Regions from separate parts of the Ornithinibacillus xuwenensis genome, predicted to be linked through region 3. Evidence: riboswitches for the same ligand, from Rfam matches in the RefSeq annotation. Region 3 holds a riboswitch; each other region holds the start of a gene.
What was found. Region 3 has a riboswitch for cobalamin ahead of ABC228_RS03035 (DUF4430 domain-containing protein). Riboswitches for the same ligand answer to the same signal wherever they lie in the genome.

Region 1: another riboswitch for cobalamin. It lies ahead of ABC228_RS06745 (DUF4430 domain-containing protein); the one in region 3 lies ahead of ABC228_RS03035 (DUF4430 domain-containing protein).
Region 2: another riboswitch for cobalamin. It lies ahead of ABC228_RS07150 (acyl-CoA thioesterase); the one in region 3 lies ahead of ABC228_RS03035 (DUF4430 domain-containing protein).
Region 4: another riboswitch for cobalamin. It lies ahead of ABC228_RS08090 (ribonucleoside-diphosphate reductase subunit alpha); the one in region 3 lies ahead of ABC228_RS03035 (DUF4430 domain-containing protein).

The regions. Positions count from the first base shown of each region.
Region 1 covers NZ_JBDIML010000002.1:179,932-184,965, forward strand. The annotation lists gene dltD (D-alanyl-lipoteichoic acid biosynthesis protein DltD) at 1-797, shown strand, start outside; gene ABC228_RS06740 (hypothetical protein) at 972-1,418, shown strand; cobalamin riboswitch at 1,552-1,738, shown strand; gene ABC228_RS06745 (DUF4430 domain-containing protein) at 1,938-4,775, shown strand; gene ABC228_RS06750 (DUF4430 domain-containing protein) at 4,798-5,034, shown strand, end outside.
Region 2 covers NZ_JBDIML010000002.1:261,533-266,566, forward strand. The annotation lists gene ABC228_RS07135 (MarR family winged helix-turn-helix transcriptional regulator) at 1-86, shown strand, start outside; gene ABC228_RS07140 (hypothetical protein) at 325-1,038, shown strand; gene ABC228_RS07145 (hypothetical protein) at 1,040-1,786, shown strand; cobalamin riboswitch at 1,865-2,044, shown strand; gene ABC228_RS07150 (acyl-CoA thioesterase) at 2,222-2,704, shown strand; gene ABC228_RS07155 (ABC transporter permease) at 2,768-4,711, opposite strand; gene ABC228_RS07160 (ABC transporter ATP-binding protein) at 4,701-5,034, opposite strand, start outside.
Region 3 covers NZ_JBDIML010000001.1:503,760-508,793, forward strand. The annotation lists gene ABC228_RS03030 (ATP-binding protein) at 1-1,345, shown strand, start outside; cobalamin riboswitch at 1,392-1,572, shown strand; gene ABC228_RS03035 (DUF4430 domain-containing protein) at 1,726-2,172, shown strand; gene ABC228_RS03040 (ECF transporter S component) at 2,178-2,684, shown strand; gene ABC228_RS03045 (ferredoxin) at 2,713-2,967, opposite strand; gene ABC228_RS03050 (YpbB family protein) at 3,096-4,166, shown strand; gene ABC228_RS03055 (RecQ family ATP-dependent DNA helicase) at 4,159-5,034, shown strand, end outside.
Region 4 covers NZ_JBDIML010000002.1:441,468-446,501, forward strand. The annotation lists gene ABC228_RS08075 (ABC transporter permease) at 34-1,014, shown strand; gene ABC228_RS08080 (ABC transporter ATP-binding protein) at 1,016-1,810, shown strand; gene ABC228_RS08085 (NAD-dependent deacylase) at 1,844-2,566, opposite strand; cobalamin riboswitch at 2,712-2,902, shown strand; gene ABC228_RS08090 (ribonucleoside-diphosphate reductase subunit alpha) at 3,034-5,034, shown strand, end outside.

The DNA of each region.
Region 1 (5,034 bases), on a different contig from region 3:
AGATGGTCATCATCGTATCACCGCAATGGTTTGTTAAGCATGGTACAGACGAGCAGCATTTTGCACCAAACTATTCTGCACTGCAAGCGTACCAGCTTCCTTACAATAAGGAAGTGGATGAGCAGTTGAAGCGAAAGTTAATGGAACGCCTGATGACGTATGATGCTGTCAAGAACGATATGGTGCTTTATCAGCTTTACGATGCTTATCTGAATGATAAAAAGGTACAGTTTAATATGCTATCCGTTCCTGCAAAGACTTATATATCCATCCTCCAGAAAAAGGATCTGTATTTCACTATTATGAAGGATGACCCAACGAATCGTCATCAGTCAGATGAAGTGAAGGACAAGACATGGGAGGAACTGCGGGCACAAGCCGATGCTTACGGCGAGCAACGAGCACAGAATTCCCGGTTTTATATTGAAGACAGCGTATATAAGCGTAAAGAGGACTACATCAAGGGAATGGAAGGAAAGAACACAGACCATTCCTATGCAGAATCGCTGGAGTACGACGATTTCCAACTGATGCTTGATATTCTCAAGGAAGCGGAAGCTGAACCACTTTTTGTCATTATCCCTGTGAATGGGGCGTATTATGACTACACAGGCTTCCCTGTAGAAGGACGGCAGGACTACTATACTCGTATAAAACAGCAGATTAGTGATAACGGCTTTCCGTACGCCGATTATTCCGACCATGAATATGATCCTTATTTTATGCGTGACACGATTCATATTGGCTGGAAAGGCTGGGTTTATTTAAATGAGGATATAGAGAAGTTCCTTGAATAACTAGGAATCAAGTTAATCCACCTTAGGTTAATAAAAACAAGAATAATCCTTCCATTTTTGGAGGGATTATTTTTAATAGGGATTGTTTTGTTTTAAAGAACAGATTAAAATGCTAGATAACTATATAGAAAATATGGAACAAATCGAAAATTATAGTTAGAATGGAGCGCTCTTTTGAATAAAAATAAATTCTTATACATTGCACTTAGTATGATAATAATTGTTGTTTTGGCTATTTGGTTTTTAAATATGACGTCAAAATCTACTACATTTAAAGAAATGCTAGAAGAACAAATAAGACAAGATGAACAACTAACAATAACTAACTTAGATTATGATAGAATCCATCAAATAAGCATAGAAGGTCCTACAGGTGATGAAATTGAAATTGATGATAAAGATGTGATTTCTGATTTGCTTGGAAATGAACTCCATATCGATAAAGGCGGCAAGTATAAAGAAAGTAAAGCTGAGTACGATTTATACATTCATTTTTATGGCTCGATACATAGATATACGATTGCGGAGGACTATATAAAAACGTTTGATGGAAATTACAAAGTTTTAGATGAAGATAATGAGGTATTTAATTATTTTACTTCCTTATATGGAGGAAAATAAATATACATTTAATAAAAACCTACTCCCATTTTGGAGTGGGTTTTCAATTTATCTAAAATTAATTAAAGACATGTAAATCCACATCCAGAAATCCTTTGACTCTATTCCCATTATTATCTAAAATTAAGATAATTGAATACGAAGAAGATTTGGTTGATTTCTTTGTAGAAATCATTAAAAGGGAAGACCGGTGAGAATCCGGCGCGGTCCCGCCACTGTAAATGGGAGTTATCTATATCATATACCACTGTCTTCGGATGGGAAGGTGATAGATAATGTTGATCATGAGCCAGGAGACCTGCCTTATCTTTTACGCCATTCAACCTACGAGGATAGGGGGTGCGCTTGCGCGGGTTTTATACTAGGTTTATACATACCTAGTTAACAGTAAGATAAGGATGCATCTCTTTCTATTAGAGATGCATTTTTTAATGGTCTTAGTAGATTGAGAGAATGAAAAATCTAGTTTTTATCGCTGAAAAAAAGTAAGCGTATACATTTGGGGAAGGAGCGTTACATGTGTTTAAAAGAATTCTTAGTACCTTATTAATCGCAGTTTTAATCGTATTTAACATACCTCCAAAAGAATCCTTCATCAATGCAGCAGAAGCATCTAGTGATACAGTATCAGTGAATGTACGAGTAGAGGCATATAATAGAACGATTGTGGAACCTACCGAGGTAGAGGTGGGATCATTTGACTTGCAACAATATGTTGGTGGTACTTCACCAATTACGACAGAGGATCCGCGTGCCATACATGCGATTATTCGAGCGCTAGAGTCTGCAGGTATTAATACACTCGATAAGAATGAGTTCGACCTAGGTTATGGTGGGAATTACATTGCAGGTATTGATGGTCTATGGGAGTTTGATAGAGGCGGATTTAGTGGCTGGATGTACTATATTGATAATCAATTCGTACCAGTGGGTGTGTTAGATAGAAAAATAACCGATGGTGAGTCAATCGTTGTTTTCTATGTAGATAATTACAATGACAATACGTACAGCTGGTTTGACCAGGAACATATTACGGCCGAGGTTGGAGAACCAATTTCGATTAAACAAAATGGATTGGTGTATGACACTTGGACAAATGAACAAACAACAGGTCCAGTTGAGGGCTCCACCATTCTTGTGAATAACGATCCTTATCTACAGGGTGGTAATGCCGTTGTAACGGATGAAAATGGAATGGCAACAGTAACATTTGATGAGGCTGGGACATATACCCTTTCAGCGGAACGAAAAAGTGGTGAATTAACCAATATTTCAAGACCATATGCACAAATTACGGTTGAAGAGGCACCACCAGAAGATACGACACCACCAAGCGTCACGGTGGATACTTTAACAGATGGAATGGTAGTAGAAGAACCAGAGCTTACCTTTCGTGCGAGTGCAACCGACGAAATAGATGGCAGCATTACACCAACCATTAAACTAAACGATACGAAATTAAATCCTCAACAGGATGGACAATTTAAAGCAAGTCTACTTGAGGGAAAGAACGTTATCCAGGTTACTGCTGTCGATAGTAACCAGAACAAAGTAACGAAAAGCTATAACGTAACCTATCAATCAAAGAAAACGACAAACTATAATATCGAAGATGCGATGAAAAAAGCTAGTAACCACATGCTACATGAGGGGATTATTAGTGAGTGGCAAGCGATTGGCTTAGCTAGAGCTGGCGTTTCAATTCCGAATGAGTATCTTCAAATCTTTGATGAAGCTATTCAAAGTCAAATTGTCGAGCAGTTGGAAAGTCAACGCGTCAAAATTACCGATATTGAAAGACTAGCAATTGCTGCGGTTGCTTTAGGTAAGGACCCTCAAGATATCAATGGGTTAGACTTAATCGAGTTAATTTATAATAGCCCTGAACGTCGTGGTGGCTATGACACGATGACGTTTCAAGGAAATAATGGTCCAATTTTTGCCTTGATTGCCTTGGATTCAAATGCGTATACAGTACCAAGTGATGCAAAATGGAATCGTCAACGATTAATAGCGGAATTATTACGTACGCAAAATGAGGATGGAAGCTGGAATCTAAATGAATATTTCAGCTCACCAAGTATTGATATTACAGCAATGGCAATAACAGGACTTAGTCCATATAAAGATCAAGCACCTGTTAAAGAAGCTTTAGATAAAGCGGTAGATTACTTATCATCTGTTCAAACTGATGAAGGTGGATTTGATGGCGGATCGTTTGTAGGCGGGGTGACTAGTGAAGCAACCTCTCAGGTTATTATTGGTCTAACAGCCTATGGTATCGACCCGACGGGCAGTGATTTTACGAAAAATGGAAACAATTTAGTTGATCATTTACTAAGTTTTCAATTAGCTGATGGTGGGTTTCAGCATACAAGTGGGGACTCCATGTCCAATTCGATGGCTACAGAGCAAGCCTACCAAGCATTAGTAGCGTATCAGCTGTATCAACATGATGGCGGAAGTCTCTATCAATTCCCGCAATCTAGTGATCCAGTTGAAAAAGTAATCAACCTGAATGAACAGGTAGATGTAACGAAGAATCAAGTAGTTAAAATAAAGGGAAGCAAGACACAAGTAGTGATGCCAGATGATTTACCAGAAGGAACCAAGCTAATCGTTCGGGAGATTACGAAGCAATCACCTGGATTAGAAAAGGCTGGCGATGTATTTAATTTTGAATTCCAATTTCCAGATGGTAAGCAGCCGAAGGGTAGCTACCAATTAACGATGGGTGTTAACTCCGGTGTTGACCTAAGTAAGACAGGTATCTATTACTTGAATGAACAAACAGAAGCGTGGGAATACGTTGGTGGCTGGGGAGATGCGAAAGATGAAGTCATAACGGTTCAGGTTGACCATTTTTCAACCTATGGTGTATTCACAGACACGGAAGGCCCATCCGAGCCTCAGGTAACGGAGAAGAGCAAGACTTCCGATAGTATTTCATTAGGCTTATCAGCAGATGATCCATCAGGGATTAAAGAATATATCATTTATCGTGATGGAAAACAGGTAGCGGTTGTTCCGGGTACAGATGCTGAATATGTTGATACAGCGCTAAAAGCGAATCAGGTCTATCAGTATACAGTTGTCGCGGTTGATTATGTAGGAAATAACTCAACTGAAGGAAAGATTTCCGTACGTACAAAGGAAAAAGAAGCTGCAAACGATGAACAAGGAAATTCTGGAAGCGGCACGGATAAAGGTGATGGAAATTCAACAGACGGGAAAACAGGTCATCAACTACCGAATACAGCTACAAACATCTATAACTACTTACTAATTGGTGTGCTCCTGTTAGCAATTGGTGGCGTTATGCTTCTTGTTCAGAAAAGACGTGCGTTAAGTAAATAAAGTGAAGGGAGGGTTTATCCTAATGCGATTTGCAAAGCTAGTTACATCCCTTTTCCTAGCAATACTATTGGTAGTGACCTTAAGTGCTTGTGGGTCATCCTTGGCAAAACCAACTGGCTTAGAAGAAAATTCGGAAGCACAGCAGGTAAGTGAAGATGAACAGACAACGGTTGAAAAAGAGGAGATAGAGGAGACAGAAGGGAATACAGAAGCTGACTCCGTAGCGGAAGATAAGAATGACACCACATCCGAAGCGAAT
Region 2 (5,034 bases), on a different contig from region 3:
TCGTCCTACGAAAGAATCTATTTAAAAAATTATCGGACGAAGAAAAACAGCAACTATTAGCTATTTATGAAAAGTTGGATAGCTGAATTTTGGGGGAAAGGCTGAAGAAAGCTGGTGAGAGGCTGAAGTTTGGCTTGGAAAGGCTGAAAATCGGCATTCAAAAGCTGAAGTTTACCACAAACAGGCTAAAGGTCAGCTCCCAAAATCTTATGCTAACGTTCCAAATATAGCTGCCACTCCAACAGTTGTTTAATAATTTGGAAATTTATGCTAAAGTCGTAAGGAGTGTATTTTTCGGATATGTAGACATGGGGGTGGCTTGCAGTGAGCTTTGATATTATTTTCAACAATAATTTAATCGAAGTTTTAGGGTTCTTTTTCGCGATAGTTGTCATTTTTTACTTTGCTACTAGAATTAATCGAGGTCTAAGCGTAAAGCCAAAGGCATGGAAGATTTTTGTGGTAATTGTAGTTGGGATTTTTTCTTTTTCCATCACATTAACTTTTAATATGTTAATTAAAATCCCATTATTACCACTAGGTGTATGGCTATTATATTTTGTGCTTCGATCAGATGAAAACCGCTGGAGGACTTATCGAAAATTTGCTTGGCTAGGATTTTGGTCTAATTTCCTCTTTCTATTAATCTCGTTGGTAACGATACCTATCTTTAACTTTGTATATCCTAAGGATGATCTAACAACGTATCTAGCAAACATTGAAAATACTTCTATTCATGCTATCCATCCATCAGGGGAAAGTTTAAGCTTAGATAGAGAAAGTCTTCAGAAACAAATCCCATCGATGACAAAGGAAGAAATTAATAGTGATCAGTGGTATAACGATACCTATCTCTCTGAAAGTAGTCCTAAAGAAGAGAGGTTCCCATATCAGCTAATCGGTGCATTACCTAAATGGGGAAGTAGTCTTAATGTAATGATCCTTATCGAAGACGATGGCAAAGGAATATTGATAACGACAACGAAGGAACAGCAATACTTTCGCTCAGATAAATCCTTGTTAGAGGGGGGCGAATAACATGACAATGAAAAAGAAGTTGTTTACTAGTGGCATCGTTCTAGCTGTCATGCTTCTATTATTTCTTGTTTATTGGTATTATCTTGCGAAGCCAGGCTCTCTTCCAACTAATGAGGAATTAATTGCTGAAATTAATGAAATCTACCCGCAAGCTCGTGCCGATGTTATACAGGATACAATTTCAATAGATGAAAAGCATGTGTTGGTGCCCTTTGTATCCACAAATGAAGAGTATGGATTAAGCTATTTGGTTTGGGAAAAGCATAAGTGGAAAGTAGTTAACATCGATACAAAAGGTTATCCAATGCTATGGAAGATTGAAAAAAATAATCCGGATTCCTATTACCTTGTCTGGAATATACAGCCAAGTGATCAACTGCAGTACATCGATTTTTATATGACAAGAGATAGAGGATTCAGGATTTCATATGGAACCGAACACTACTATTATCCGAAGGTTCAAATGGTGCAGAGAGTCAACGCTCAGGAGAAAACTTATGGAGCGATGGCGTTACCGGATGAATGGCAGTCGTTCATGTCTAGCCTGATGAAGGTGGAGGAAGCTAGTCAACCGCAATCTCTTTTTTACGAAATGCCGATTGGGCAATCCATCAGGATAGGATTTATTCCGTATGATAAAAATGATAAGATAACGGAGCTTGAAGGTTCTATTAATGGAAGTTCCTATACAATTGGTGATATACAGTTGGATTTTGTCTTGCATCTCTATGAAGAGGATTTGGAATAAATTCCAGGAAGCTCATCCCCATACGATTCATCACCAGTTGTAAAAATAAAACTTGTATATTATAGTTGAAAAGAAACATAGCTAGCCGGTAAAAATGGTGTCTGAAAGGACCTAAAAGGGAATCTGGTGAAAATCCAGAACTGTACCCGCAACTGTAAGTGCGAACCGAAATAAACAAAACCACTGTCTTCGGATGGGAAGGGTTTAAAGTAGCTATCTCGCATGAGTCAGGAGACCTGCCATTTTTATAGCGTATTTTCTTCTTCGGGAGTTGGGAAGATTGGACGAGGGATTGCTACTTAAACAGTACTGTCTTCTGTTTGAATAGTGTTATTCTGCGCCTGTACACCCCATCTTCAAGGATGGGGTTTTTTGTCATTCTTTCTACTAGAGGATTCGCACCCAAATAACAAATGAATAGGAATGAGGAAAGCAATGGTTGAAAAATTACCCGCAAGTATTTCTAGAACGATTCAAACAAAGTTAGTATTACCACCGGATACCAACCATCTGGGGACGATTTTTGGTGGAACTGTCTTATCGTATATTGATGAAATCGCAGCAATTACTGCCATGAAGCATAGTAAGGGAGTGGTTGTCACTGCTTCTATCGACACCGTGAATTTCTTATCGTCAGCTCGGGTAGGGGACATCTTATTATTAGAGGGCTTAGTTGTTTCTACTGGTAGAACTTCTATGGAGGTATATGTGAAAGTGGAATGCCAAAACCTCGAAACAGGGGAGAAAACGACAACGACGACAGCTATTCTTACGATGGTAGCCGTTAATGAAACGGGAAAGCCGACTCCGGTATTAGGAGTGGAGCCAGAGACAGAAGCGGATTATAAACTATTTAAACTGGCACAGGAAAGAAAGGAACGTCGCCTAAAGGTTAAGGAGCTATTAGGAGAAAGCTAGTATTTCAATTTCAATAAGGGAAAAGCTCCAGATCCATTTAGTGGCCTGGAGCTTTGTGCTTTATTAGAGTGCTTCCTTTATAATTTTTTTATAGTAGAGAACAGAAAGAATACCAAAGACAGAGTACATGGCGGTGTAAATAATCATGACAATTATCATCGGTGTCCACATTTCTGTTCCGAATAGAAACCATCCAGATTGAACGGCAAAGTAGCTATGTGAAAGACCAACTACTAAGGGAATTCCAAAATTAAAGAACTGCTTTGCCTGAATGCCTCGCATTAAATCCTTTCTAGTAAACCCTAACTTTCTTAAAATGGTATAACTGGATTTCTCCTCTTCTCCTTCATCCATCTGTTTAAAGTACAGAATACATCCAGACGTAATAAGAAATGTTAGTCCCAGAAACCCAACAATGAACATTGTAAGTCCCATGACCTGTTTTTGACTATTACTCATTTCAATTCGTGAGTAATTAATTGTATTCTCACGAAAAGATAATGATTGGAAGATGGTATTGGCAGCCTCTAGCTTTTCTTCCTCATTTATATCAATCCCAATGTAAAGAGATGAATCGTGTTGAATATCTTGGTTTAGATCATTCTTTAGCGCCTGGTAAATCTCATCATCCACGATGACTGTAGGTAAACCACCATTTGAAAAATTAAATGGTATAACATATTCATCCTGTAAACCGATATAATGCTGCTTAAATGATTTATTTTTCCCAAATAGCTCTATTTCGCCATGATCCTTTAATGACATCATAAGCGCCATGGCATCATTATACCCTGAAAATAATACTTCGTCCTTCTTGATATCACCATTAACAGACTCCTCACTCACAACCGGTAAGCTCATCTGGCTTGGGTCGAAATTCAATTCTGCGAGATTGGTTTCCATAATGTCGGTTACATCTGTGTTTACTTGGATTACTTCTATTCTTTTCTCCTGATAGTCGATATGCTGACGTGCTAATGCAGCTTTAAATTTTTCAGCAGCCTCGGTATTGGTTAAGGAGAAATGAGTAGGCACGTTGTCCTCAGCTGCCTTTTCTGCTGAATAGTAAGAGATATAGCTTAATGCTAGTAAACCAATTGCTAGTGCAGACACCGTTGTAATAACAGTTAATAATAAGGCATTGGACCGCATTCGAAACATAATGGATGATAGTGATAGAACCTCATTTATGGATAAATAGCCGCCTTTTTGTTTTCGAATGATATTCGCAATAAAGGTGACCGACCCTTTATAGAATAAGTATGTTCCGATAATAACGGAGCCTAGAATCACGATCATGGCCATAAACAATTCATTTATTGTTGAAAAGTCACCATCAAATAGCTTCGATGAAATGTAATAGCCTAGAAGGATTAAACCAATCCCCATTGCACCTAATAAAATCTCGAATAGGCTTATTTTTTTCACCTTCTCCTCCGTTGAAGAAAGAACTCTAAACAAAGAGAGAATGGTTTGTCTTTTAATAAAGACAAAGTTCGTCAATAAGATGAGAAGGTAGATGGCGAAAAACACAAGGATAGTCTGGATGAGTGCTTCTTCTGAAAATTGTAGTGTCGTACTTGTTTCGATTCCCATCACTTTTAATAAAATCATTAAGATTAGTTTTGAGCTAGCAAAACCAATGAATATTCCAAAAAGCATAGACCCAAAGTATAAAATGAAATTCTCTACACTTAGCAAACGAAATATTCTAGCTTTCGTCATCCCAATTAATTGATATAATCCAATTTCCTTACTACGGCGTTTTACAAATAGTTTATTGGCATACAATAGGAAAATGGATACGATAGCAATGAGTAAAACGGAAGCTGTTCGAACTCCTGCTGCTCCTTTAATCGATCCCTTTACTTCGTCCATCGATGGATCGTACTGTAGTGTCACAAAGGCAAAATAAAGTGCCACACTAAAAATCAGGGCAAACACATAAAGATAGTAATTCTTCATGTTCTTTTTCAGGTTTCGTAGGATTAGGAGATTAATATTCATGCTGTACCCCACCTAACACAGCCTGTGTTTTCATAATATCGTTGAAAAAAGCTTGTCGAGATTGTTCGCCCTTATTTAATTGTGTATAAATCTGACCATCTTTAATAAATATGACTCTACCACAATAGCTTGCAGCAACGGGGTCATGTGTCACCATTAGGATGGTTGCTTTATGCTTTTCATTTAAGTCGCTCATTTTCTTTAATAAGTCTGATGCTGATTTCGAATCAAGTGCACCGGTCGGCTCATCGGCAAATATGATGCTTGGTTGGTGAATAAAAGAACGTGCTGCAGAGGTACGTTGCTTTTGACCACCAGATATC
Region 3 (5,034 bases):
ACCTAACAGCGATGCGGCAGTAATTGTCTATCAATCGCTTGCCGTTGTCGATAAAACCAAATCTGAAACAACTAAGATAATATTAGGTGCGGCTGCTGTTGCCATTGTTCTTACAACAATATTTGCTTTCTTCTTATCCACACGTATTACGTCACCGCTTATTAAAATGCGAGAAGCTGCCTTTGATTTAACAAGAGGTGAATTTAATACGAAGGTTCCCATTTTAACCCATGATGAAATTGGTGAACTGGCGATGGCATTTAATCACATGGGAAGACAGTTGAAATTTCATATTAATGCATTAAGACAAGAAAAAGAGCAATTATCAAGTATTGTTAATTCCATGGCAGATGGTGTCATTACATTAAGTAGAAATGGGGAAATTATTGCCACCAATCGTCCTGCAGAACAGTTTATGGAGGATTGGTATTTTGAGAAGAACCTAGAGAAGGCAGATGGTAATCGTAAACTTCCGAACGAGCTCTATGAATTACTGCAAGAGGTTATTCAAGGAGAAAAAGAGGTGTTGGAAGAAATTGGATTGCAAGGTAGAACTTGGGTTATGATTATGACTCCATTATATGATCAATCCTATATTCGCGGTGCAGTTGCTGTTATGCGTGATATGACAGAAGAACGCAGACTTGATAAATTGCGAAAAGATTTCATAGCCAATGTATCGCATGAATTAAGAACACCTATTTCAATGCTTCAGGGATATAGTGAAGCAATTGTGGATGATATCGCAGAAAGTAAAGAAGAAAAAAATGAGCTTGCCCAAATTATTTATGAAGAATCACTACGACTTAGCCGATTAGTTAATGAATTACTTGATTTAGCTAGTATGGAAGCGGGTTATTTAACCTTAACGGTAGATACGGTTGAGGTTAATCCATATGTGGATCGTATATATCGGAAATTTAAAGGAATAGCAGAGGAACACCAGATAGATTTGGTATTGACAAAAGAAATATCAGAACCATATGCTTATTATGATCCAGACCGTATGGAACAAGTTTTTACAAACCTGATTGATAACGCTATTAGACATACGAGTGAAGGTGGCTTTGTTAAGGTCTTTGTTCAAAACGATATACACGAGCTGAATGTATCGATAGAGGATAGTGGTAGTGGTATTCCCGAGGAAGATTTACCATTTGTTTTTGAACGTTTCTATAAAGCAGATAAATCTCGGACTAGAAACAAGCATGTGAAGGGGACCGGACTAGGACTATCAATAGCGAAGAATATTGTAACGTCGCATAACGGTATGATATCGGTTAAAAGTAAGGTAAATATTGGTACAACGTTTAACTTGAAGATACCTAGAAGTGAAGAACTTTAGCTTGTGTTTTTCGACTTGTATTGTTACTATATTCAGTAGAATTGAATACAATATTTTTGATATTGGTGTGTTCCACTTAAAAGGGAATCTAGTGAAAATCTAGAGCTGTCCTCGCAACTGTAAGTGATAACGAACTAAGCATTGCCACTGTATGAATAACATACGGGAAGGGCTTAAAGTAGGCATAAGTCACAAGTCAGTAGACCTGCCAGTGTCATTTGTATCAATGATCCCGAGGATAGGACATTTGAGACAATCTCGTACATAGAAAGTAAAACGATGCTTTTTTATGGTGAAGGACTGTCAGAAGAGTTAACCTTGTTGCGGGTTAGCTCTTTTTATTTTTCCTGTTCTTGATAACACGTATGGAGGATGAGAAGATGAAGAAGCTATTATTTAAATTTATGGCAGTACTTATTACATTAGTTGTGATGGTAGGATGTTCAGAAGAGGATTCCACTAATAATGAACAACAAAGTCAAGGCACAACTACGGAACAATCAAATGAATCCGAAAATAATTCGGAACAGCAGGAGGAAGCTTCAGTCCATATAAAACTTTCTCAGGATAAAGAGGCTGAAGTTATTGAAGAAAAAGATATTGTTATTGAAGATGGTGACACCTTAATGGATGTTTTGAAAGCCAATTTTGAAGTTGAAGAAAAAGATGGCTATGTTAATTCTATTGAAGGTATCAATGATAAAGATAAAGAATTAAAGAAATTCTGGATGATTTCTGTTAATGGAAAAGCGGCTGAAGTTGGTGCAAACGACATTGTACTAAAAGATGGTGACGAAGTAGTACTTGATTTCCAATCATGGGAATGATATAAGTGAATATCTATAAGATAACACTGATTGCATTACTCGCCACATTAGCAATTGTTGGTCGGGTTGCCGTGTCCTTCATTCCTAGTGTACAGCCGGTTACCTCAATCATTATTATCAGTGGCATTTTTTTAGGGCCAGTTTCTGGAATCCTATTGGCAATTTTGGTTACCTTTCTGTCAAACATGTTACTAGGAACTGGAATTTGGACTGTTTGGCAGATTATTACTTGGGGATTAATAGGCTTAATAAGTGGGATAATTGGCAAGTATACTAAGAAATTCCCTCTCTATGTAGTGGTTTTATTCGCTGTGTTTTGTGGTTATTTTTATGGTTTTGTAGTTTCATTGGTAAACTACCAGGTGACTGGTCAGGGATTTCTGGCATATTATCTTGCCGGATTACCATTTGATACGAATCATGCAATCGGGAATGCCGCATTTATGATTTTATTATATCCTGCAATTACATTTATCTTTAATAACTATATAACGAAACATCTAAAAAAATGAACACCAACTAGCCTAAGTTGGTGTTCTATTATTCTTCAAGCCTTAATGGATTACCGTTAAATGGAAGCTCGGATATTTTAATAGAGTCACTTGGACAACCCTCAAATGCATCCAGTACGTCATCTTCTAATCCCAATGGAATTACTTGATTTCCTGTGTTATGATCGATTCGGACAAACGCAAGACCTTCATCATCATAATCAAAAATTTGTGGACAGGTAATCCCACAAGCACCACAGGCTATACATGTGTCTTTATCCACGATGGAATATTTTGCTCTCATGTTACATACCCCTTATCCTTACTTTGCAGTTCTGGTGCTTACTTCTATATTAATTTGTTAGCATATATAATTCAACTATTGCAATCAGTGTTATGATGGAGATAGTGACGGAAAAGAGGGGAAGTATTGTGTGTTTTAAAGGGATAATATTAAAATGTATAACATTCATGAAGGAAAATCGCTCTATTTCCGGAATCTATCATCTGCTTTCCGGCAAGAAATCTATTCAATCTGTTCATGATGCTAAAATTTTCAACCTAGAAGGGCTTTACGGAATCTATCCTGCGTTAACAATGATTGATTTCCTAGATTGTGTGCAGCAAATGGTTGCAGGTGGTTTGATTAAAAAAGGTAAAACAGATAATTATTATGATATCACGGACAGAGGAGAACAGTATTTAAAGCAATCTGACGTTACTAGTATCTTATGTTATTTTAACGGGATAAAGTACTATGGTCGAGACGTTACTTTTCTAGAACGGCTTTTTTTAATTATCCAAACGTTATCCAATATACAAAAAGGAAACACCACATTTATTCCAGTAATTGATAGACCAAGCATCACAAATTGGACAAAAAAGTTTTACACTACGATAAAAGGAAATAGGAGAAATTTTACTATCAAACTATATGAAGAGCTATATGAGCTTTTGAATCAATTACCTGAGAAAGAAGCAAATATCTTTGTAGATCGTTTAAGTGGGTACAAGTACTATGGAATGAGTGTTGAGCAATTATCAGAAAAACATTCTCTAACAAAGCATGATGTTATCCTTTACTTAACTGGAGTTACGCATCATTTAATTGTAAAAATCGAACAAAACCAAGAACGATTTACGGTTTTGTATTCACTATTACGAGATCTCGAGCAAACAAAATTTATTACGAATACTGCGAAGCAAACCTATCAATTATTATGTAATCACTTTACGGTTTCAGAGATTGCGTCAATGCGTAATCTCAAATTAAATACAATCTATGACCATATTGTCGAAATTGTACTATATGATAAAGAATTTACAATTGATACATTTGTGACGAAGCAAGAGCAAGCTATCATATTACAGGCAATCCATAAGTACAACACGTATAAATTGAAGATAATAAAAGATAATACTACTTCTTCCATCAGCTATTTTCAGATTAGACTTGTCCTAGCTAGGCTAGAAGAGTTGAGATTGGAGGGCCCACATGTCTAACATAATCCACTTAGAAAAAGAGCTTGAAAACTATTTCGGTTATTCAACCTTTCGAGTAGGTCAAAAAGAGATTATTGAAGATGTATTAAAGGGAAAGGATGTTCTAGGGGTACTTCCAACTGGTACGGGAAAATCTGTTTGTTACCAACTACCTGCTAGGTTACTAGAAGGAATAACGATTGTTGTTTCACCACTAATTTCTTTAATGATGGATCAGGTGAAGGAGTTAAAAGCAAATCATTTTAAAGACGTTATCGCAATTAATAGCTTTTTAGATTTTCATTCCAGAAAAAAGCTGTATCGATCACTTTCAAACTATAAGATCATCTATTTGTCACCGGAAATTCTACAGCAAAAAGAATTACAGAACTATTTGAGTAGATTACATATAGCTTTATTTGTTATTGACGAAGCACATTGTATTTCCCAATGGGGGCATGAGTTTAGGCCAGATTATCAGAAGCTTTATCCAATAATTGAAATGCTAGGCAATCCTAATGTTTTGGCGCTAAGTGCTACTGCGACCAATGAAGTTCAGAATGATATTAAAAGGTCACTTAACTTACCAAATATGGTGAAACATATCTATCCTATCGATCGTAATAATATTATGCTTTCTGTTCAAGAAGTTATGGATAATGAGGAAAAGCTTGCGATTATATCATGCATTTTATCTAAGAATAAAGTACCATCTCTTATCTATTTTTCTTCAAAGTCTTCTGCTGAGAGTTTTACACAACAGCTATACAAAAAACTCCCCAATCACCGTATTGCATACTATCATGGTGGAATGGATCCGATTGACAGAATTTCGATTCAGCAACAATTTATGAATGATCAAATTGATGTTATTTGTTGCACAAGTGCA
Region 4 (5,034 bases), on a different contig from region 3:
CACCTTTATGTGTGGAAAAGGAGGTAAAAAACAGTGCTTTTTTCTTTATTTGGAGCTGTTGAGTCAGGAATAATATACGCAATTATGGCTTTAGGGGTTTATTTGACCTTCCGAATATTGGATTTCCCCGATTTAACGGTAGATGGAAGCTTTGTTACAGGAGCAGGTGTCGCAGCAATATCAATTTCACACGGTGTATCCCCGTTAATAGCTACACTTTTTGCAGTTATTGCAGGATTCATTGCGGGTAGTATAACCGGGTTACTGCATACAAAAGGAAAGGTAAATGCTTTGTTATCCGGAATACTAATGATGATTGCATTATATTCGATTAATCTAAGAATAATGGGCCAGCCGACTGTGCCAATAGACAGTGATTCAACACTTTTCTCACAATTAAGAGGGCTATGGCCAGCTGGGATTGATGATTTCTTTAATGGGATTTTTACAACATTAGGTGCAGAGCGTGCTCCAGCGACATGGGTCATTTTATTTTTTATGTTGATTGTCACGTTGATTATTAAATTTTTGACAGATTATTTCTTGAAAACAGAAGTTGGATTAGCGCTTCGAGCGACCGGAGATAACAAGCGAATGATTCGGAGCTTATCCGCTAACACAGATAGCTTGATTATTTTAGGTGTTGGTCTATCCAATGCTTTGGTTGCACTCAGTGGTGCTTTAATTGCGCAAATTAATGGTTTTGCCGATGTGCAAATGGGTATCGGGATGATAGTAATCGGTCTTGCCTCTGTCATAATTGGAGAAGCCTTATTTGGTAAAAAGACAATTGCGATAGCAACAATTGCAGTAATTGGTGGAGCTATTGTATATCGCATCGTGGTAACATTAGCGCTTCGAGTTGATTTCTTGGAGGCTGGTGACATGAAGTTAATTACGGCATTTATAGTAGTAATTGCACTGGTTGCACCGAAAATAGTGCAAGCACGAAAAGAGAAAAAAAGACGAATCGCTAAGCGTGCCACACTTGGCGGGCTAGGGAAGGGGGCCTAATATGTTAACCATCAAGGATGTTTCCTTAACCTTTAATGAAGATACACCAGATGAAAAGAAGGCCTTACAAGGAATTAATTTAGAATTAAAAGAAGGGGAATTCGTCACTGTAATCGGAAGTAATGGAGCTGGAAAGTCTACGCTTATGAATATTATTTCGGGAAATCTGGTACCTGATGTTGGTGATGTTCAGATAGGGGGTAAGACGGTAACCAATCTCCCTGAATATAAACGATCTGCCTATGTTGGACGTGTCTTTCAAGATCCAATGGCAGGTACAGCACCATCGATGACAATTGAGGAAAACCTCGCAATGGCCTACTCTAGAACAAGGAAAAGAACATTAACGCGTGGTGTAACGAAGCAACGTAAAGTCGAATTCCGAGACCACTTGGGTTCTCTCAACTTAGGTTTAGAGGATCGGTTAAATGCAAAAGTCGGCCTGTTATCAGGTGGAGAACGACAAGCATTATCCTTACTGATGGCAACATTTACAAGGCCAAATATATTGCTCCTGGATGAGCATACGGCAGCATTAGACCCATCAAGGGCTGCGTTAATTACGAAGCTCACCAAAGAAGTAGTAGCAGAACATGGCTTAACAACTTTAATGGTAACGCATAATATGCAGCAGGCACTGGATTTAGGAACAAGGTTAATTATGATGGATAAAGGACAGATCATCTTGGATATCGATGAAAGTAAGAAGCAGGGCCTTGCAATTGAAGATTTACTCAAGGAATTTCAACGAATTCGAGGAGAGCAATTTGAAAGTGATCGTGCAGTATTAGGGTAATTACGGGAGACAGGAACAGATTATGTTTCTGTCTCATTTTAATTGTTGATCGATTTCTATTAGGAATTCCTTAATGCTCTTATGTTGTATGATAGAATCGGCAAAACGATCTAATGGAGTCGCCTCGCGGTTTACAATGACCAGTCGGGCACCATGCTCCTTTGCAACCATTGGAAACATGTTAGCAGGAGAAACTGTTAGGGAAGAGCCAAGTACGATAAACAGCTCTGCCTTAAATGTTTCTAATTCTGCTTGGTTAAATGTGGCTTCAGGTAGCATTTCGCCAAATAGAACAATCCCCGGGCGAACAGGTCCCCCACAATGATGACAATAGTTACTCCCATTCAAGTATCGTTCTCGGTCCTGCTCTTTTTTACAAACATTGCAATAAAATTTTCGAAATGTACCATGAAGTTCCATGACGTTATTATTTCCGGCATCGTGATGAAAGCCATCCACATTTTGTGTAATAACCCCATGTATCGTCCTGCTCTGTTCCCACCTTCCAAGTATTAAATGTCCAGGGTGAGGTTTATAACTATCTATTTCTCTTAATCGATATTGATAAAAGTTCGTAAATTCTTCAAAATTATGGTTTAGAGCGTGAACATTCGCTAGCTCATCTGGATTAAATTTTGCCCATAACCCTCTATTTTTTGAACGAAAATCTGGAAGACCACTTTCTGTTGACATGCCAGCTCCTGTAAAGATGATCGTATAGGTAGATGCTTGAATCCAATTAATAATTTCGTCCATTCGTTATACACCTCACAATTATTAGTACCATTTTACATAATAGAATTTCTATTTACGAATAAAAAAACAATGGTTGCAAAGTCTATTAATCTATGATAGGATTTATATACAATATATTGTGTTCGTGTTAAAACTTAATACTATATATAGTGTTGTGAGCAATGGTGACATGTTAATGTCTGAATAGGGAATCCAGTTAGAATCTGGAGCTGTCCCCGCAACTGTATGTGTCGACGAACGAGAATTCCACTGTATCATTATTTCTATCTTGATATGGGAAGGACTTTAGTAGGGAGAAGCACAAGCCAGGAGACCTGCCAAAGCTCACAGTTTCATTTTCTTCGGGGTGAAAGAATATGAGACGATGGGGTTATACATAATAGGATAATTTCTGTCGTTTTTTATGAACCGTTCATCCCGTGGGTGAGCGGTTTTTTTGCTTGTCATTACATAAGGAGGTATTTGAGATGGTAACAGCTACTGTAAATAAAGAAGAGATGGGAGAACAACTGATTCGATTTGCCTTTCAAGGGCTCTCTATTGAGTCTAATGAATTTATGGAGAAATCGATAGAATTGTTAAGAGAGAAAGAGGACTTAACGGTTGATAGAATAATTGATTTATTTGTTAAAAAGGCATTAGAGAATATAGATGAAGCAAAACCAGATTATACCTTTGTAGCGAGTCGATTGCTGTTACAATCATTATATTATCAAGCAGCTAACAATCGTCAACATGATGTAAACCAACCATATGGGGATTTTTATGCACTTATTGATTTTCTTACGAAGGAAGGAATTTATACATCAAAGCTGCTTGAAAAGTACAGTAAATCAGAGATTGATTACTTAGCGCAGAACATTGATCCGGATAAGGATTTATTATTTACTTATTTAGGTTTATATACGCTTGCAAACCGATATCTAGCAACCAATCATAAAAAGGATACATATGAATTACCACAAGAACGATGGATGATTATTGCCATGCATGTGATGCAGGATGAAAATCCGGAAAAACGTTTGGATTTAGTCTTAGAAGCGTATTGGGCATTAAGTAATCTATATATGACAGTTGCAACACCAACATTAGCGAACGCTGGAAAAACACATGGACAGTTATCAAGCTGTTTTATTGATACGGTTGATGATAGCTTACAATCTATTTATGACAGCAATACGGATATTGCAAAGCTATCTAAAAACGGTGGTGGAATTGGCGTATACATGGGCAAAATACGTGCCAGAGGTAGTTCCATTAAAGGCTTTAAAGGAATGTCAAGTGGTGTTGTTCCCTGGATTAAACAGTTAAATAATACTGCCGTAAGTGTTGACCAGCTTGGAACTCGAAAAGGTGCTATTGCTGTCTATTTAGATGCGTGGCATATGGACATTGAATCATTTCTGGACTTGAGATTGAATAATGGAGACGACCGGATGCGCGCCCATGATATTTTTATTGGTGTCTGTCTACCAGACTTCTTTATGGAGCAGGTAGAGGCGCGTGGTGACTGGTATCTATTTGATCCACATGAAGTTCGTGAGGTCATGGGCTATTCACTGGAAGACTTTTATGATGAACAAAAAGGAAGCGGTACTTGGCGAACAAAGTATGAGGAATGTATTAACTGTGAAGAATTGTCCAGAAAACGAGTGCCTGCGATTAATATCATGAAGCGAATCATGAAGTCGCAACTCGAATCAGGAACGCCATTTATGTTTTATCGGGATGAAGTAAATAGACAAAATAGTAACCAACACAATGGCATGATCTACTGCTCCAATTTATGTACAGAGATTACACAAAACCAATCGCCAACTGAATTTTTAGAGGAATTTACAGATGAGGATGGCTATGTCATTAAAAAATATAAAACTGGTGATTATGTTGTTTGTAATTTAAGCTCCATAAATCTAGGGAAGGCAGTACCAGATGACATATTAGAACGCTTAATAAAGGTGCAGGTACGGATGCTTGATAATGTCATTGACATTAATACGCTACCAATTATTCAAACGCAGTTAACAAACCAGAAATATCGAGCAATCGGTCTAGGTACGTTTGGATGGCATCATCTTTTAGCAAAGAAACACTTATACTGGGAGTCGGCTGAAGCAGTTCAGTACGCAGATGAGTTATATGAAAAAATCGCTTATTTAACTATTAAGAGTAGTATGGAATTAAGTAAAGAGAAAGGAAGCTATTCCGTATTCTCGGGAAGTAAGTGGAGTACAGGTGCATACTTTGATGACAAAGGCTATTCTGATGAAAAATGGAACGCATTAAAGCAGGATGTGATGGAATATGGTATTCGTAATGGCTATTTGATGGCTGTTGCGCCGAATTCTACAACTGCTATGATTGCTGGATCTACCGCAAGTATTGATCCGATATTTAAACCTTTCTATCATGAGGAAAAGAAGGACTTCAAGATACCAACTACAGCACCAGATATCGATCATCAAACA